DNA from 3 places in the Streptomyces sp. NPDC044571 genome. Region 2 is predicted to be linked to each of the others. Evidence: riboswitches for the same ligand, from Rfam matches in the RefSeq annotation. Region 2 holds a riboswitch; each other region holds the start of a gene.
The links. Region 2 has a riboswitch for thiamine pyrophosphate ahead of thiO (glycine oxidase ThiO). Riboswitches for the same ligand answer to the same signal wherever they lie in the genome.
Positions count from the first base shown of each region.

Region 1: linked by a shared signal. The riboswitch ahead of thiC (phosphomethylpyrimidine synthase ThiC) and the one ahead of thiO (glycine oxidase ThiO) in region 2 are both predicted to bind thiamine pyrophosphate.
Region 3: linked by a shared signal. The riboswitch ahead of AB0B01_RS27590 (thiamine ABC transporter substrate-binding protein) and the one ahead of thiO (glycine oxidase ThiO) in region 2 are both predicted to bind thiamine pyrophosphate.

Region 1 covers NZ_JBEZBN010000069.1:64-5,502, forward strand. Annotated here, with positions in the region: partial or broken gene AB0B01_RS27185 (insulinase family protein) at 1-43, opposite strand, end outside; gene thiC (phosphomethylpyrimidine synthase ThiC) at 91-1,878, opposite strand; TPP riboswitch at 1,873-2,018, opposite strand; gene AB0B01_RS27195 (YibE/F family protein) at 2,091-3,494, shown strand; gene AB0B01_RS27200 (SsgA family sporulation/cell division regulator) at 3,514-3,963, opposite strand; gene AB0B01_RS27205 (helix-turn-helix domain-containing protein) at 4,060-4,806, opposite strand; gene AB0B01_RS27210 (DUF5326 family protein) at 5,082-5,309, opposite strand.
Region 2 covers NZ_JBEZBN010000043.1:4,481-10,469, reverse strand. Annotated here, with positions in the region: gene pknB (Stk1 family PASTA domain-containing Ser/Thr kinase) at 1-1,312, opposite strand, end outside; gene AB0B01_RS22180 (thiazole synthase) at 1,437-2,231, opposite strand; gene thiS (sulfur carrier protein ThiS) at 2,235-2,435, opposite strand; gene thiO (glycine oxidase ThiO) at 2,432-3,601, opposite strand; TPP riboswitch at 3,599-3,711, opposite strand; gene AB0B01_RS22165 (FAD-dependent oxidoreductase) at 3,803-5,023, shown strand; gene AB0B01_RS22160 (Rv2175c family DNA-binding protein) at 5,097-5,462, shown strand; gene thiE (thiamine phosphate synthase) at 5,560-5,989, shown strand, end outside.
Region 3 covers NZ_JBEZBN010000072.1:4,869-10,857, forward strand. Annotated here, with positions in the region: gene AB0B01_RS27580 (phosphatidate cytidylyltransferase) at 1-461, shown strand, start outside; gene rlmN (23S rRNA (adenine(2503)-C(2))-methyltransferase RlmN) at 538-1,650, shown strand; TPP riboswitch at 1,738-1,847, shown strand; gene AB0B01_RS27590 (thiamine ABC transporter substrate-binding protein) at 1,932-3,035, shown strand; gene AB0B01_RS27595 (iron ABC transporter permease) at 3,095-4,711, shown strand; gene AB0B01_RS27600 (ABC transporter ATP-binding protein) at 4,711-5,736, shown strand; gene AB0B01_RS27605 (DMT family transporter) at 5,699-5,989, opposite strand, start outside.

The DNA.
Region 1 (5,439 bases), on a different contig from region 2:
AGTAGCAGGTGTACTCCTTCGCCGTGAAGGCGCCCTCCTCTCCCCGGTGCAGCGCGACGGCAGCGCACGGACGCGACGTCAGCGTTCGGATCAGTCGGCCAGCGGCAGGTACACGCGGTTGCCGCTCGCCGCGAACTCGGCGGATTTCTCCGCCATGCCCGCCTCGATCTCCTCGGCCTTCAGGTCCCCGCCGTGCTCACGGCGGATGTCCTGAGAGATCTTCATCGAGCAGAACTTCGGACCGCACATGGAGCAGAAGTGCGCGGTCTTGGCCGGCTCGGCCGGGAGGGTCTCGTCGTGGAACTCGCGCGCCGTGTCCGGGTCGAGGGCCAGGTTGAACTGGTCCTCCCAGCGGAACTCGAACCGCGCGTCCGACAGGGCGTCGTCCCATTCCTGGGCGCCCGGGTGTCCCTTGGCCAGGTCCGCTGCGTGCGCCGCGATCTTGTAGGTGATAACGCCGGTCTTCACGTCGTCGCGGTTGGGCAGACCCAGGTGCTCCTTCGGCGTCACGTAGCAGAGCATCGCGGTGCCCCACCAGGCGATCATCGCGGCGCCGATGCCCGAGGTGATGTGGTCGTACGCGGGGGCGACGTCCGTGGTCAGCGGACCGAGCGTGTAGAACGGCGCCTCCTCGCAGATCTCCTGCTGGAGGTCGATGTTCTCCTTGATCTTGTGCATCGGGACGTGGCCCGGACCCTCGATCATGGTCTGCACGTTGTGCCGCTTGGCGATCGTGTTCAGCTCGCCCAGCGTCTTCAGCTCGGCGAACTGCGCCGCGTCGTTGGCGTCCGCGATGGACCCGGGCCGCAGGCCGTCACCGAGGGAGTACGTGACGTCGTACATCGCGAGGATCTCGCAGAGCTCCTCGAAGTTGGTGTAGAGGAAGTTCTCCTTGTGGTGCGCGAGGCACCACGCCGCCATGATCGAACCGCCGCGCGAAACGATGCCGGTCTTGCGGCGCGCCGTCAGCGGCACGTACGGCAGCAGCACACCTGCGTGGACCGTCATGTAGTCGACGCCCTGCTCGGCCTGCTCGATGACCGTGTCCTTGTAGATCTCCCAGGTCAGGTCCTCGGCCTTGCCGTCGACCTTCTCCAGCGCCTGATACAGCGGCACGGTTCCGATCGGGACCGGGGAGTTGCGCAGCACCCACTCGCGGGTGGTGTGGATGTTGCGTCCGGTGGAGAGGTCCATGACCGTGTCCGCACCCCAACGGGTCGCCCAGGTCATCTTCTCCACCTCCTCCTCGATGGAGGAGGTGACCGCGGAGTTGCCGATGTTGGCGTTGACCTTCACCAGGAAGCGCTTGCCGATGATCATCGGCTCGATCTCCGGGTGGTTCACGTTCGCAGGAAGCACGGCGCGCCCTGCGGCGATCTCCTCGCGGACCACCTCGGGGGAGACGTTCTCCCGGATGGCGACGTACTCCATCTCCGGGGTGATCTCGCCGCGGCGGGCGTAGGCGAGCTGCGTGACGGCGGCGCCGTCGCGACCCCGGCGGGGCTGGCGGGGGCGGCCCGGGAAGACCGCGTCGAGGTTCTTGAGGCCACCGCGCGGCGAGGTGTGCTTGATGCCGTCGTCCTCGGGGCGGACGGGGCGGCCCGCGTACTCCTCGGTGTCACCGCGGCCGATGATCCAGTTCTCCCGCAGCGGCGGCAGGCCGCGGCGTACATCGGTCTCGATCTGGGGATCGGTGTACGGCCCGGACGTGTCGTAGAGCGTGACGTCCTTGCCGTTGGTGAGGTGGACCTGGCGGACCGGCACCCGGATGTCGGGGCGGGAGCCCGCCACGTACCCCTTGTGCCAGCCCGGCTGGCGCTCGATTTGGCCGTCGGCGTCCTGACTGACGGCAGGCGTGCGTGCGTCCTGAATGGTCATGAGACCTGATCTCCCTACGCCGGCATTACCCGGTAACAGGTTCGGCGGTCGACGCAGCCTCTTCCCGTACGCCTGTACTGCGCGCGTACGGTGATCAGCGTCCTCTCAGCCCGGTGCTCCGAGCTCCCGCGTTGTGCAAAGGTGCCCCCACGCTAGCGTCATCTGTGGCGTGCTGAACAGTGGGCCCCCTCAACTCTTGCGATGATCGGCCGGTGACGTCCTCGCCGCAGCCCCCCGCCGATCTGCCAGAGCCCTCCGGCCACCCGGACCACGCGCACGCGGGTCCGGGGCATGCGCACGGGCCTTCCCCCGGTTCCGGGCACAGCCATGGGCACAGCCACGGCCACGGACCGGCGGCTCCCGTCTCCCGCCATTTGCGCCGGGTCATCGCAGCCGTACTGATCCCCTTCGCGGCCGCGGTCTTCATCGGCATGGCGGTGCTCTGGCCGGGCGGCGCCCCCGCCCACGAGCGTTCCGGAGTGGGCTTCGACCGCCAGACCCAGCAGGGCAAGGTCGTCGCCCTCGAACAGGTCGACTGCAAATCGGTGAACGTCTCGCAGGTGCCTCCGACCGGCAACACCTCCACCCCGGAGGGCCGGGAGGCGCAGGCCGCGCAGACCGGGCAGTGCAAGAAAGCCACCGTCGAGGTCGGCACCGGTCCGGAAAAGGGCCGCACGTTCATCGAGATCGTCCAGCCGGGCGCGCCACGGCAGTTGGCGGACGGCCAGGAGGTGGTCGTGGCCTACGCCCCGGACGCGCCGCGGGATCTCCAGTACTCCGTGATCGACGTGAACCGCAAGCTCCCGCTGGCCCTGCTGGCCGGGCTCTTCGCCGTGGCGGTGGTCGTCGTCGGCCGGATGCGCGGTGTGTTCGCACTGATCGCACTGGTGGTCAGCTTCGGAGTGCTGACGCTCTTCATCCTTCCGGCAATCCTGCAGGGCTCCAACCCGCTGGTGGTCGCGGTCATCGGCGCCAGCGCGATCATGCTCATCGCGCTCTACATGTGTCACGGACTGACCGCCCGGACCTCGGTCGCCGTGCTCGGCACGCTGGTTTCACTGCTGTTGATCGGGCTGCTGGGCTCACTCTTCATCGACTGGGCGTTCCTGAGCGGGAACACGGACGACAACACCGGACTGATCCACGGGCTCTACCCCGCCATCGACATGAGCGGCCTGCTGCTCGCAGGCATCATCATCGGATCCCTGGGCGTGCTCGACGATGTGACGGTCACCCAGACCTCGGCCGTCTGGGAACTGCACCAGGCAGACCCGTCCATGGGGTCACGTGCCTTGTACCGGGCGGCCATCCGGATCGGTCGCGACCACATCGCCTCGGTGGTCAACACCCTGGTCCTCGCCTATGCAGGCGCCGCGCTGCCCCTGCTGCTGCTGTTCTCGATCGCGAACAGCAGCATGGGCTCGGTGGCCAACAGCGAGCTCGTCGCGGAGGAGATCGTCCGTACCCTCGTGGGGTCCATCGGCCTGGTGGCCTCGGTTCCGGTCACCACGGCGCTGGCGGCACTGGTCGTGTCCGCCGACCGGCCGGGGCCCCCGGCCGGTGCGGCGGCCTCGGGGCCGGTCCGCACGGGCCGGGGCCGGCGCCGCAAGCGCTGAACACCGCTGCCGCGAAAGGTCAGCCGGCGTTCCGCTCGTTCTGCTGGGCCTCGGCGAGGATCTTGCCGAGCGCTTGGTCGAGGTCACCCTCGAAGTCGCCGAGGCTGCGCTCCTGGCCGAGGGGAACCAACCGGTCGGTGCGGTCGAGGAAGGCGACGAGCGGCGCCGCACCGGCGCGGAACAGGGCGCGGTCGGGCCCGACATGGAGACGGATGTGGACGTCTGACAGCTCGTCGGGGTCGATGGGGGCGATGTGCACATCTCCGTCGCCACAGGGCTTGTTGATGCCGTCGAGGAGCAGCTCTCTGCCGAACGCCCAGGTCACGGGGGCGTCTCCGGGGAGGTGGAAGGTCAGGCGTACGGCATAGGGATCACGGGCGTCGTACCCGAGCTCCACTGGGATCCGGAACGAGAGCTCCTCGGAAACGAGGAAGCTCATCATGACCTCTGCCTGTACCGACTCGCGCATTGCCTACCCCGCTGTAGTGGAAGTGGCCAGGAATGATCCCCAGGGACCTCTTGACAAGGGTGGTGTAAGCGCTGGCGGATCACAAGGAGTGAGATTTCAGATACTGATAGAGAACGAGAGGGTGCTCAACAGCGCGCCTACTTCACTCCGCAGTCGATCAACCGCAGAGCGCAATCGGTCTTCTTGATGCAAGGGAAGGGAAATGGCCATCGTTGCGGCCGTATCGCCGGCCGTGATGGGGATCGCCGCGCATACCGTGCCGAGCACATACTCCTGACGCTCCGTAACCGGCTGCATCCGGCCGAGGGACGCAATCCGGCGTTCCAGCGCACGCTGGTCCCGGACCGTGTATGCGGTGAGGGGACCGACGGGGTGGCGGTCGTAGTAGTCCTTCCGCGTCTCCTCGTCGAGCTGCGCCAGCAGGCACTGTCCGATGGCGTGCGCATGGCCGGTCTCGCGGAAATCGGCCCACTCCTCGCAGGCCGGGGTGGCTGGGGTGTCGGAGACACCGACGACCTCGATCTCACCCTCGCGGAACACCGCGAAGTAGACGGGGGCGCCGACCGCGTCGCGGAAGTGGGCCAGTGATTCGAGGATCATGCTGCGACGTTTCTGCTGCAGTCCGGCACGTGCCAGCCGCCCGGCGGCGTCGCCAAGGACGAACACCCCGCCCTCACGGCGCAGATAGCCCTCGTGAGTGAGAGTGCGCAGCAGGTGGTACGCGGTGGGAAGGGGGAGCCCGGCCTCGCGGGCCAGTTGTTTCGCCGGGGCTCCCTCACTGTGGGAACCCACCGCTTCGAGCAGCCTCAGCGCCCTCTGCACCGACCCGATCAGCGTCGGCACACCGGCGTTGTGAAGCGAAGACAAAGCTCACCCCCAGGCGTGGCAGCGGGCCTCGGAGTGACCCGCCGTGCGGGGGCCGCCCCCGCACGGTCCGTGTTCCTGGGGGTCGTGCTCGGCTGGTGCTAGACATCACCGCAGGGCAGAGCGGATCTACCGGCGTTCGGTGCCCAGGGATCGGCACAGATTGCCACTCTATCCGCCGATTCCAGCGGTGTGAGGGGTTTCGCACCTCATGTTCGCCCACCTGGGTTAGTCCGCGGTCACCGGGCAGGGACCTACCACTCGTTGGACGAGGACTTCGTCCCGTTCCCACTGAACTTCTTCACCAAGAAGACCAGGGCGCCCACGAGAGCGACGAACAGCAGCACGTCGAAGACGAAGCCGATCAGCGCGCTGAGGATGCTGGTGATGACGCCGCCGAACACCAAGACCACCAGAAGCGGGATGGCGACCCACTTCACCCACCAGGGCATGCCTGCCAGTGTCTCGCGGATGCCGTCCATGTCCTCGACCTCTTCCTCTTCCTCGTCCGTGACTTCCTGCTCTCGATGCTAGGAGTCCGCGGACGGGGCCGGGGGCCCGCGAGCCCCCGCAGTCCCCTGATCCGCCCCCTAGGGGGCGGGGGTCCCGGCC
Region 2 (5,989 bases):
CGCGCGAGATGGTCAGCACCACCGCGCCGTTGCCGCGGATGCGCTTGCCGCCCTGCGGATCGCTGTTCATGACGGTCCCGCGGTCGAAGGCGTCGCTGAACTTCCGGTCGACCCGCTTCACCCCGAGACCGGCCGCCGACAGCTCCGACTTGGCCTGGGCCTCGGTCTTGCCCAGCAGATTGGGCACCTTGGTGAACTGCCCCGAGTTGATGTACCAGACACCGGTGCCCAGGCCGAGGGCGAGCAGCACGCCCGCGACGACGAGGAACAGGCCGCGGCGGGAGCGGCCCTGCGCGGCGGACGACCCGGAGGGCCCGGACGGCGGCGGAATCGGCGGCGTCGCCAGCCGGGAGGTCTGGTGCAGGGGCGGCTGCGCCGCGACCGGCCGCGGGATCACGCTGGTGCGGTCCTCGGCGGCGGACCGCTCCTCGGCGCGCGCCTGCGGCGGTACGGCGTCCAGCTCGATGTCGCTGAGCTGCGCCCGGGCGTCGAGGGTGGCGCCGAGGAGGGCGGCGGCGTCGTAGGGGCGCAGCTCGGGGTTGCGGGCGGTGGCCTGCGCGACGAGCCCGTCCAGGGCGGCCGGCAGTCCGGGGACGGCGGCCGACGGGGGCGGCACGTCCTCGTGGAGGTGCTGGTAGAGCACCTGCGCGGCGGTGCCGCCGGTGTGCGGCTTGGAGCCGGTGAGCATCTCGTACAGGACGACGCCGCAGGCGTACACGTCCACGCGGGTGTCGGCGACGCCGTTCTCGATCTGCTCGGGGGCGAGGTAGGAGACGGTGCCGAGGACGGAGCCGGTGGTGTGGGTGACCGAGTCCACGGAGCGGACGAGCCCGAAGTCGGCCACCTTGACCCGGCCGTCGTCGCCTATCAGGACGTTCTCGGGCTTCATGTCGCGGTGCACGAACCCGGCCCGGTGGGCGGCGCCGAGGGCGGCGAGGACGGGTTCGAGGATGTCGAGCGCGGCGCGCGGCTGGAGGGCGCCGCGCTCACGGAGCACGTCACGCAGCGTGCAGCCGGAGACGTACTCCATGGCGAGGTACGTGTACGGCCCGTCGGTGCCCTGGTCGAAGACGGCGACCACGTTGGGGTGGGCGAGGCGCGCCACGGACTTGGCCTCGCGGATGAAGCGGTCGACGAAGGCGATGTCGGCGGCGAGGGCCGGGTGCATGACCTTCAGGGCCAGGACGCGGTCGAGGCGGGTGTCGACGGCCCGGTAGACCGTTGCCATGCCGCCGGCCGCGATGCGGGCGTCGATGCGGTAGCGGTCGTCGAGCGTCTGCCCGACGAGGGGGTCGTCCAGGGTCGTGTCCACCCGGGGATTCTACGAGCCGGTCAGCTGCCGCCGGGCTCGGTGGTCCGGCTTGCAGCGCACCTGTGACGTGGCCGACGCCGTCCGGTGCCGCTGCGCGGGCCCGGGCGCGCGCAGCGGCGGCCCGTCAGAACGCCGGGCGCTCCGGGTCCAGGGCGGCACGGCCCTCCGCGGGGGAGGAGGCCTCCGCGAAGCGGCGCTGGGGGATGCGGCCCGCCCGGTGGGCCAGCCGGCCCGCCGACACCGCGTCGCGCATGGCCGCGGCCATGAGGACGGGCGCCTGCGCCCGGGTGACCGCCGAGGCCAGCATGACCGCCGCGCACCCCAGCTCCATCGCCAGCGCCGCGTCCGACGCCGTGCCCGCCCCCGCGTCCAGGATCACCGGGACCCCGGCCCGCTCCGCGATCAACTCGAAGTTGTGGGGGTTGCGGATCCCCATCCCCGACCCGATCGGGGAGCCCAGCGGCATGATCGCCGCACAGCCGGCGTCCTCCAGCTTGCGCGCCAGCACCGGGTCGTCGTTCGTGTACGGCAGCACGGTGAAGCCCTCGTCGACCAGGGTCTCGGCCGCCGCCAGCAGCTCCTCCCCGTCCGGCAGGAGCGTCCGCTCGTCCGCGATGACCTCCAGCTTGATCCAGTCCGTGCCCAGCGCCTCCCGCGCGAGCCGCGCCGTGAGCACGGCCTCGCCCGCCGTGAAGCAGCCCGCCGTGTTCGGCAGGACCGCGATGCCCAGCTTGGAGAGCAGCGAGAGGACGGATCCCTTGACCGTGGGGTCCAGGCGCCGCATCGCCACCGTCGTGAGTTCGGTCCCCGAGGCGATCAGGGCCCGTTCCAGGATCTCCAGGCTCGGCGCCCCTCCCGTACCCATGATCAGGCGGGAGGAGAAGGTCCGGTCGCCCAGTGCGAAGACGTCGTCGGCCATGGCTCAGCCCCCCTGCACCGCGGTGAGAACCTCGACGCGGTCGCCCTCGCCCACCGGCGTGAGGGGCCACTGGCCGCGCGGGACCACGGTCTCGTTGAGGGCGGCCGCGACACCGGACGGGGCCGCGGTCAGGGTGGCGACCACGGCGTCGAGCGTGGTGCCGGCCGCGATCTCGCGCGGCTCGCCGTTGACGGAGATGGTCATGCGTACGACTCCTCGCGTGCGGAACTGAAGCGGCGGGGGCTGAACGGCCGGGCGAGCTCCGCCACCGTGCCGGTGGCCAGCAGCTGGGCCATCACATCGCCGGTCAGCGGGGTCAGCAGCACCCCGTTGCGGTAGTGCCCGGTGGCCAGGTGCAGACCCGGCAGGTCGGTCGGGCCGAGCAGCGGGGCGTTGTCGGGGGAGCCGGGGCGCAGCCCGGCCCGGGTCTCGGTCAGCGGCAGTTCGGTGATGCCGGGCACCAATTCGTGGGCGTCCCGCAGGAGTTCGTAGACCCCGCCGGCGGTGACCGTGGTGTCCCAGCCGAGTTCCTCGCTGGTGGCGCCGACGACGAGCTCGCCGTTCTCCCGCGGCACCAGGTAGACGTGGCTGCCGCGTACGACCGCCCGCACCGTGCGGGACAGGAACGGCGCGTACGCCGCCGGCACCGCGAGCCGCAGCACCTGCCCCTTCACCGGCCGCACCGGAGGCAGCACCTGCGCCGGTACGCCGTCCAGCCTCCCGCTGAGCGAACCGGCAGCCAGCACCACCTGGTCCGCCCCCAGCAGCGTGCCGTCGTCGAGCTCCGCCCCCGCGGCCCGGTCGGCGCTCACCACCAGCCGCCGCGCGCCCGCCCGGTGGATCTCCACCCCCGCGCCCTCGCAGGCGGCCAGCAGCGCGGCCGCCAGCCGGCGCGGGTCGACCTGGTGGTCGCCGTCGACCCGCAGCCCGCCCCGTACGCCCGGGGCCAGCATCGGCTCCAGGCGCCGGCACTCGCGGCCGGTGAGCCACTCGGACTCCAGTCCGCAGCGGCGCTGCAACGCGTGCAGTTCGCGCAGGTGGAGGCGGTCGTCGGCGTCGAGGGCCACGGCGAGGGTGCCGCAGGCGCGGTAGCCGATGTCCATGCCGCCGCTCGCCTCGGCCAGCTCGGCGGCGAACTCCGGATAGCGGGCGGCGGAGGCCAGGTTGAGGCCCAGCAGGGTCTCCTCGCCGTAGTGGAGCTCGGTGACGGCGGCCAGCATGCCCGCCGCGACCCAGGCGGCCCCGCCGCCCGGGGCCGGATCGGCGAGCACGGTGCGCAGTCCGCGCCGGGCGGCCCGCCAGGCGGTGACCAGGCCGATGATCCCGCCCCCGATGACGAGGACGTCGGATCCCTTTCGAGATGAGTGCATGGGCGTCCAGCCCCTCCCTTCGCCGGCATGACCCGGATCAGGTTCGTACGGTCGGAGGCCGGCCAGCCTCCCTCTCAGCCCGGTACGCCCGGACTCCCGCGATAGGTACGGTGGCCAGACTAACCCTGGCGCCGCCCTCCGGTAAGGCGGCTTCCCCGGCCTCCGTTCCTGATGGGCTGTCAGGTGGCTAGGGTGGGCGGCGTGAGCGAGCAGACGGAAAAGACTGAGAGCGGCATCGTCATCGTCGGCGCCGGAATGGCCGGGGTGCAGACCGCGGTCGCCCTGCGGGAGCAGGGCTGGACCGGCCCCCTGACCCTGCTGGGCGCCGAACCCCACCAGCCCTACGACCGGCCCCCGCTGTCCAAGGCGGTCCTGCTCGGCAAGGCCGAGGACTCCGCCTTCGACGTGGACTTCGAAGGGCTGGGGATCGAGCTCCGGCTCGGCACGGAGGTGACCGCCCTGCGCGCCGCCGACCGCGAACTCGACACCGAGGCGGGTCCGGTCCCGTACGAGGTCCTCGTGCTGGCCACCGGTGCCGAACCGCTGACCCTGCCGGGCGCCGAGGGCGTCCCCGGCGTGCACCTGCTGCGCACCCTGGACGACGCGGCCCGGCTGCGCCCGGTGCTGGCGACCGCCCCGGCGGCGGTCGTGGTCGGGGCGGGCTGGATCGGGGCGGAGTTCGCCACCGCCGCGCGGGAGGCGGGCTGCGCCGTGACGGTGGTCGAGGCGGCCGACCGGGTGCTGGCCGGGGCACTGCCCGGGGAGGTCGCCGCCCCGATGGCCCGCTGGTACGAGGAGGCGGGGGCCGAACTGCTGACCGGCACCAAGGTGGCCTCGGTGGAGCCCGGCCGGGTCCTGCTGGCGGACGGCCGGGAGCTGGCTGCGGGCGCGGTGGTCGTGGGCATCGGGGCCCGGCCGGCGACGGGCTGGCTGGCGGGATCGGGCGTGGAGCTCGGGCCCGACGGCGCGGTGGTGGCCGACGCGCACCTGCGGACCGCGCTGCCCGGCGTGTACGCGGTGGGGGACTGCGCGTCCTTCCCGTCGGCGCGGTACGGGGCGCGGCTCCTGGTGCACCACTGGGACAACGCGCTCCAGGGGCCGCGGGTGGTGGCGGCGAACATCCTGGCGGGCGAGCCCGTGCAGGTGTACGACCCGGTCCCGTACTTCTGGTCGGAGCAGTTCGGCCGGTTCGTGCAGTACGCGGGACACCACGCCGGTGCGGACACCCTGCTGTGGCGCGGGGACCCGGCCGAGCCCACGTGGTCGGTGTGCTGGCTCCGCGACGGGGCGCTGGTGGCGCTCCTGGCGGTGGGCCGCCCCCGGGACCTGGCGCAGGGCCGCAAGCTGATCGAGACGGGCACCCCCCTCGATCCCGCCAAGGTCGGCGACCCGGAGACCCCCCTGAAGTCGGCGGCCGCCTAGGAGGGGCATCGGGGAGACCCGGACGGGCGGGCTCGGGTACCGGGTGTCGGTGCGAGGTGGCAGGCTTGTGTCCGTGACCGAGATTGACGCAAAGATCGATGCCCTTGTCCCCGCCTGGCTGTACCTCCCCGACATCGCGGAGATGCTCGACATCGAAGTGACCCGGGTCCGCCAGCTGGTCAAGGAAGGTCAGCTGATCGCCGTGCGCCGTGGCGAGAACCGCGCGCTGCAGGTACCCGCCCCCTTCATCGACGGCGACAAGGTCGTCAAGGGCCTGGCCGGCCTGCTGACCGTCCTCCGTGACGACGGCTTCTCCGACGAGGAGATGCTGGAGTGGCTGTTCACCGCCGACCCGACCCTGCCCGGCACCCCCGTGCAGGCCCTGAGGGAGAATCGCGGCACGGAGGTGAAGCGCCGGGCCCAGGCGCTCGCCCTCTGACCGGAGTCCCGATTCCCGGGTCCTGAGCGGACTCGGCCGATCCATCGCGGTGTGCGGGCCGAGCGGCCCGCGCACCGCGCCACCACGGGGGGTACCCATGTCCGCGAACGCCCAGCTGTCCGACGCCCGGCTCTACCTGTGCACGGACGCCCGCAAGCGGCAGGGCGACCTCCCCGAGTTCCTCGACGCCGTCCTGGCCGGCGGAGTGGACATCGTCCAGCTCCGCGACAAGGGCATGGAGGCGGGCGAGGAGCTCGAACACCTCCAGGTCTTCGCCGAGGCCGCCCGCCGGCACGGCAAGCTCCTCGCGGTGAACGACCGCGCCGACGTCGCCCATGCCATCGGCTCCGACGTGCTGCACCTCGGCCAGGGCGACATCCCGGTGCCCGCCGCCCGCGCGATACTCGGCGGAGGAGTGCTCGTCGGGCGCTCCTGCCACGCCGAGTCCGAGGTCGACGCCGCCGTCGCGGAACCCGGCGTGGACTACTTCTGCGCCGGCCCCTGCTGGCCCACCCCCACCAAGCCCG
Region 3 (5,989 bases), on a different contig from region 2:
ACGTGCCGTTCCTGGCCACCTTCGTCGCGATGCTCCTCACCGCGGACGACGGCCCGCAGCGGGTGATCACCTTCCTGCTGCTGACCGTGGTCAGCGACACCGGGGCCTACGCGGTGGGCTGGCGCTTCGGCAAGACCAAGCTCGCGCCGCGCATCAGCCCCGGGAAGACCCGCGAGGGTCTGTTCGGCGCTGTGACCTTCGCGATGGCGGCCGGCGCCCTGTGCATGGAGTTCCTGATCGACGGCGGCGCCTGGTGGCAGGGCCTGCTGCTGGGGCTCGCCGTCGCGGTGAGCGCCACGCTCGGCGACCTCGGCGAGTCGATGATCAAGCGGGACCTGGGCATCAAGGACATGGGCACCCTGCTGCCGGGTCACGGAGGCATCATGGACCGGCTCGACTCCCTGCTGCCGACCGCCCCGGTGGTGTGGCTGCTGCTGGCGGCCTTCGTCGGCACCGGCTGAACCCCGGCGGGGCGGTTACCCTTGAAAGGCGCGCTGCTTCTGCGGCGCGCCTTTCGTCTTACGAGGAGTACCTGCCATGGCCCGCCCCGTCCCGGGAGAGCTCACCTTCGTCGCCCCCCGTGGAGCCAAGAAGCCGCCCCGGCATCTCGCCGACCTCACCCCCGAGGAGCGGCGCGAGGCGGTCGCCGCGATCGGTGAGAAGCCGTTCCGGGCCAAGCAGCTCTCGCAGCACTACTTCGCCCGCTACGCGCACGACCCGGCGCAGTGGACGGACATCCCCGCTGGTTCCCGCGAGAAGCTCCAGCAGGAGCTGCTGCCCGAGCTGATGAACGTGGTGCGGCACATCTCGTGCGACGACGACACCACCCGCAAGACCCTGTGGAAGCTGCACGACGGCACGCTCGTCGAGTCGGTGCTGATGCGCTACCCCGACCGGGTCACCATGTGCATCTCCTCGCAGGCCGGCTGCGGTATGAACTGCCCGTTCTGCGCCACCGGCCAGGCCGGCCTGGACCGCAACCTCTCCACCGCGGAGATCGTCCACCAGATCGTCGACGGCATGCGCGCGCTGCGCGACGGGGAGGTCCCCGGTGGCCCGGCCCGGCTGTCGAACATCGTCTTCATGGGCATGGGCGAGCCGCTGGCCAACTACAAGCGGGTCGTCGGCGCCATCCGCCGCCTGACCGACCCCGAGCCCGACGGCCTGGGCCTGTCGCAGCGCGGCATCACCGTCTCCACCGTGGGCCTGGTCCCGGCGATGCTGCGGTTCGCCGACGAGGGCTTCAAGTGCCGCCTCGCGGTCTCGCTGCACGCCCCGGACGACGAGCTCCGCGACACCCTCGTCCCCGTGAACACCCGCTGGAAGGTCCGCGAGGTCCTCGACGCCGCCTGGGAGTACGCCGAGAAGTCGGGCCGCCGGATCTCGATCGAGTACGCCCTCATCCGCGACATCAACGACCAGGCCTGGCGGGGAGACCTGCTCGGCCGGCTGCTCAAGGGCAAGCGCGTCCACGTCAACCTGATCCCGCTGAACCCGACGCCCGGCTCGAAGTGGACGGCCTCGCGTCCCGAGGACGAGAAGGCCTTCGTGGAGGCCATCGCCCGCCACGGCGTGCCGGTGACCGTACGTGACACCCGCGGTCAGGAGATCGACGGCGCCTGCGGCCAGCTCGCGGCCTCGGAGCGCTGACCGGACCGGAGCGCTGACCGGAGCCCTGGGTTCCGGCTCCGGTCGGCCGGAATCGGCCACGGGGTACCCTGTGGCCGAACCAATTGCATATTCCGACAGGGGAGCGCCACAGCGCTGAGAGTGCGGTAACCGTCATCCGCAGACCCTCTGAACCTCGCCCCGGTCATTCGGGGTAGGAAGTTCGGTCATCACTCAAGCTGTTGCGCCCTGCCCGGCGTGCGCTCGACAGAGCGCCGGGCAGGGCCGCGTCTTCTCCTGGTCATCCCAGGAGGAATACACCAGTGAGCACCACCAGGAAGATCGCGGGCACCGTGCTCGCGGCCGCGCTCGGCGTCACGGCGCTCAGCGCCTGCGGCAGCGACGCGAAGGACAAGCCGGCGGCCGGCGGCACGAGCAGCGCGCCGAAGTCCAAGACCGTCACCCTCGTCTCGCACGACTCCTTCAACGTGACCGAAGCGGTCCTCAAGGAGTTCGAGCAGCAGAGCGGCTACACCGTGAAGGTCCTGAAGTCGGGGGACGCGGGCGCCGCGCTCAACCAGGAGATCCTGACCAAGGGCTCCCCGCGCGGCGACGTCTTCTTCGGCGTCGACAACACGCTGCTCTCGCGGGCGCTCGACAACGGCATCTTCACCCCGTACGAGGCCAAGGGCCTGGGCGAGGTCAAGCCGGAGTACATGCTCGACAAGGAGCACCGGGTCACCCCGGTGGACTCCGGCGACATCTGCGTCAACTACGACAAGGCGTACTTCGCCGACAAGAAGATCGCCCCGCCGCAGACGCTGGACGACCTGGTCAAGCCGGAGTACAAGAACCTGCTGGTCACCGAGAACGCGGCGACCTCCTCGCCCGGGCTCGGCTTCCTGCTCGCCTCCGTCGGCAAGTACGGCGAAGACGGCTGGAAGGACTACTGGAGCAAGCTCAAGGCCAACGGCGTCGAGGTCGTCGACGGCTGGGAGCAGGCCTACAACGAGCGCTTCTCGGGCTCCGCGGGCGGCAAGAAGGCCAAGGGCGACCGCCCGCTGGTCGTCTCCTACGCCTCCAGCCCGCCGGTCGAGGTCCTCTACTCCGACCCGCAGCCGGCCGAGGCCCCGACGGGCGTGGCGACCGGCACCTGCTTCCGCCAGGTCGAGTTCGCCGGCCTGCTGAAGGGAGCGAAGAACGAGGAGGGCGGCAAGGCGCTCATCGACTTCCTCGTCGGCAAGAAGTTCCAGGAGGACATGCCGCTCCAGATGTTCGTGAACCCGGTGGTCAAGGACGCGAAGCTGCCGGAGCTGTTCACGAAGCACGGCGTGGTGGTCGAGAAGCCGGAGAACGTCGCTCCGGACACCATCGCCAAGAACCGTGAGCAGTGGGTCAGGACATGGTCCTCGCTGGTCGTGAAGTAGGACGCGAGAGCGCTCCTGCACAGGAGGGCGTACGCGGTACGGCCGTCAGACTCGCCCTGATGGCCGTGCCCCTCGTCTTCTTCGGCCTGTTCTTCGCCTATCCCGTGGTCGCGATCGTCGGCCGCGGGGTCAAGACCGACGAGGGCTGGCAGCTCGGCCGGATCGGCGAGGTGCTGGCCCGGCCCGACATCGCCGACGTGCTCTGGTTCACCACCTGGCAGGCGCTCGCGTCCACGGCCCTCACGCTGCTGGTCGCGCTCCCCGGCGCGTACGTCTTCGCACGCTTCGAGTTCCCCGGCAAACAGCTGCTGCGGGCGCTGGTCACCGTCCCGTTCGTGCTGCCGACCGTGGTCGTCGGCACGGCCTTCCTGGCGCTGGTCGGGCGGGGCGGGCTGCTGGACGAACTGTGGGGCGTCCGGCTGGACACCACGGTCTGGGCGATCCTGCTCGCCCACGTCTTCTTCAACTACGCCGTCGTCGTCCGGACGGTGGGCGGGCTGTGGGCGCAGCTCGACCCGCGCCAGGAGGAGGCCGCCCGGGTGCTGGGCGCCGGCCGGTTCACGGCCTGGCGGCAGGTGACGCTGCCCGCGCTGGGGCCCGCCGTGGCCGCCGCCGCGCTCATGGTCTTCCTGTTCACCTTCACCTCCTTCGGCGTCGTGCAGATCCTGGGCGGCCCCTCGTACTCCACGCTGGAGGTGGAGGTCTACCGGCAGACGGCGCAGCTGCTGGACCTGCCCACGGCCGCCGTCCTGACGATGGTGCAGTTCGCTGCGGTCGGGGCCGTCCTCGCCGTGCACGCCTGGACCGTGCGCAGACGGGAGACGGCCCTGCGGATGGTGGACCCGGCGCGGACCGCGCACCGCCCCCGCGGCCTGGCGCAGCGGGCGCTGCTGGGCGCGGTGCTGGCGACGGTGGCGCTGCTGATCGTGCTGCCGCTGGGCGTGCTGGTCGAGCGGTCCTTCGACGCGCCCGGCGGGTACGGGACGGGCTTCTACCGGGCGCTGCAGGACGCGAGCGGCGGCACCTTCCTCGTCCCGCCGTTGGAGGCGATCGGGAACTCCCTCCAGTACGCGCTGGCCGCCACCGCCATCGCCGTGCTGATCGGGGGGCTCGCGGCGGCGGCGCTCACCCGGCGCGGAGGCCGGTTCGTGCGCGGGTTCGACGCGCTGCTGATGCTGCCCCTCGGGGTGTCCGCGGTGACGGTGGGCTTCGGGTTCCTGATCACCTTGGACGAGCCGCCGCTCGATCTGCGGACCTCGTGGATCCTGGTGCCGCTCGCGCAGGCGCTGGTGGGGGTGCCGTTCGTCGTACGGACCATGCTGCCCGTGCTGCGAGCCGTGGACGTGCGGCTGCGCGAGGCCGCCGCCGTGCTCGGGGCGTCTCCGCTGCGGGCCTGGCGGGAGGTGGACCTGCCGCTGGTGCGGCGGGCGCTGCTGATCGCGGCCGGGTTCGCCTTCGCGGTCTCGCTGGGGGAGTTCGGGGCGACCGTGTTCATCGCCCGGCCGGACCGTCCGACCCTGCCGGTGGCCGTGGCACGGCTGCTGGGGCGCGCCGGTGAGCTGAACTACGGGCAGGCGATGGCCCTGAGCACGATTCTGATGCTGGTGTGTGCGGTGTCGCTGCTGGTGCTGGAGCGGCTGCGACCCGACAAGACCTCGACCGCAGGGGAGTTCTGATGACGTTGCTCGAACTGGCCGGGGTCACGGTCCGCTTCGGCGAGCGCGCCGTCGTCGACTCCGTGGACCTCCGGGTCGCCGAGCACGAGACCGTGTGCGTGCTGGGGCCGAGCGGCAGCGGCAAGTCCACGCTGCTGCGGGTCGTCGCCGGGCTCCAGCCGGTATCGGCCGGTCGGGTCCTGCTCGGCGGAGCGGACCAGGAGCGGGTGCCGGTGCACCGGCGCGGGGTGGGGCTCATGTTCCAGGACCACCAGTTGTTCCCCCACCGCGACGTCGCCGGGAACGTGGCGTTCGGCCTGCGGATGCGGGGCTCGGCACGCGCCGCCGCGTACGGGGACCGGGTCGCCGAGCTGCTGGAGCTGGTCGGCCTGCCCGGAGCCCAGCGCCGGTCGGTGTCCTCGCTGTCGGGCGGTGAGCAGCAGCGGGTCGCCCTGGCGCGGGCGCTGGCCCCCTCGCCGCGGCTGCTGATGCTGGACGAACCGCTGGGGCAGCTGGACCGGGGGCTGCGCGAGCGGCTGGTGGTGGAGCTGCGGGAGCTCTTCTCCCGGCTGGGGACCACGGTGCTGGCCGTCACGCACGACCAGGGGGAGGCGTTCGCCCTGGCCGACCGGGTGGTGGTGATGCGGGACGGGCGGATCGCCCAGGCGGGGACCCCGCTGGAGGTCTGGCAGCGGCCGGCTTCGGAGTTCGTGGCCCGGTTCCTGGGCTTCGAGAACGTGGTCCCGGCGACGGTGTCGGGCGGCGCCGCGGATACCGCCTGGGGCAAGGTCCCGGTTCCGGCGGGAGCCCCCGAGGGGGAGCGGCGACTGCTGGTCCGCCCGGCCGGGGTCGTCCTCGTCGGTGACGGCCTGCCCTGCGAGGTGCTGTCCCGTACCTTCCGCGGCACCCACGTCGCGCTGCGGCTGCGGCCGGAGTCGGGCCCGGAGCTGGAGGCCGAGTGCGGGCTGGACGGCGCTCCGGCGGTGGGTGAGCGGGTGGCGGTGTCCTTCACCCCGTCCGAGGTGGTCGTCCTCCCGCCGCCGTAGCCGCGGGGGCGGGTCGGCGGCGCAGGGCTCCCAGGTAGACCCCGGCGAGGATCAGCGGGGTTCCCAGCAGCAGTGTGGGCGTGAGCGGTTCGTCGTCCAGCCAGGCCGAGGCCACGATCGTGACGACCGGGACCACCACGAAGGCGTACGCGGCCCGTGACGCGCCCCAGCGCTGGATCACCAGCAGGTAGCTCACGAAGACCAGGATCGAGCCCGCCACCACCAGATACGCCAGCGACCACCAGGTGGTGGC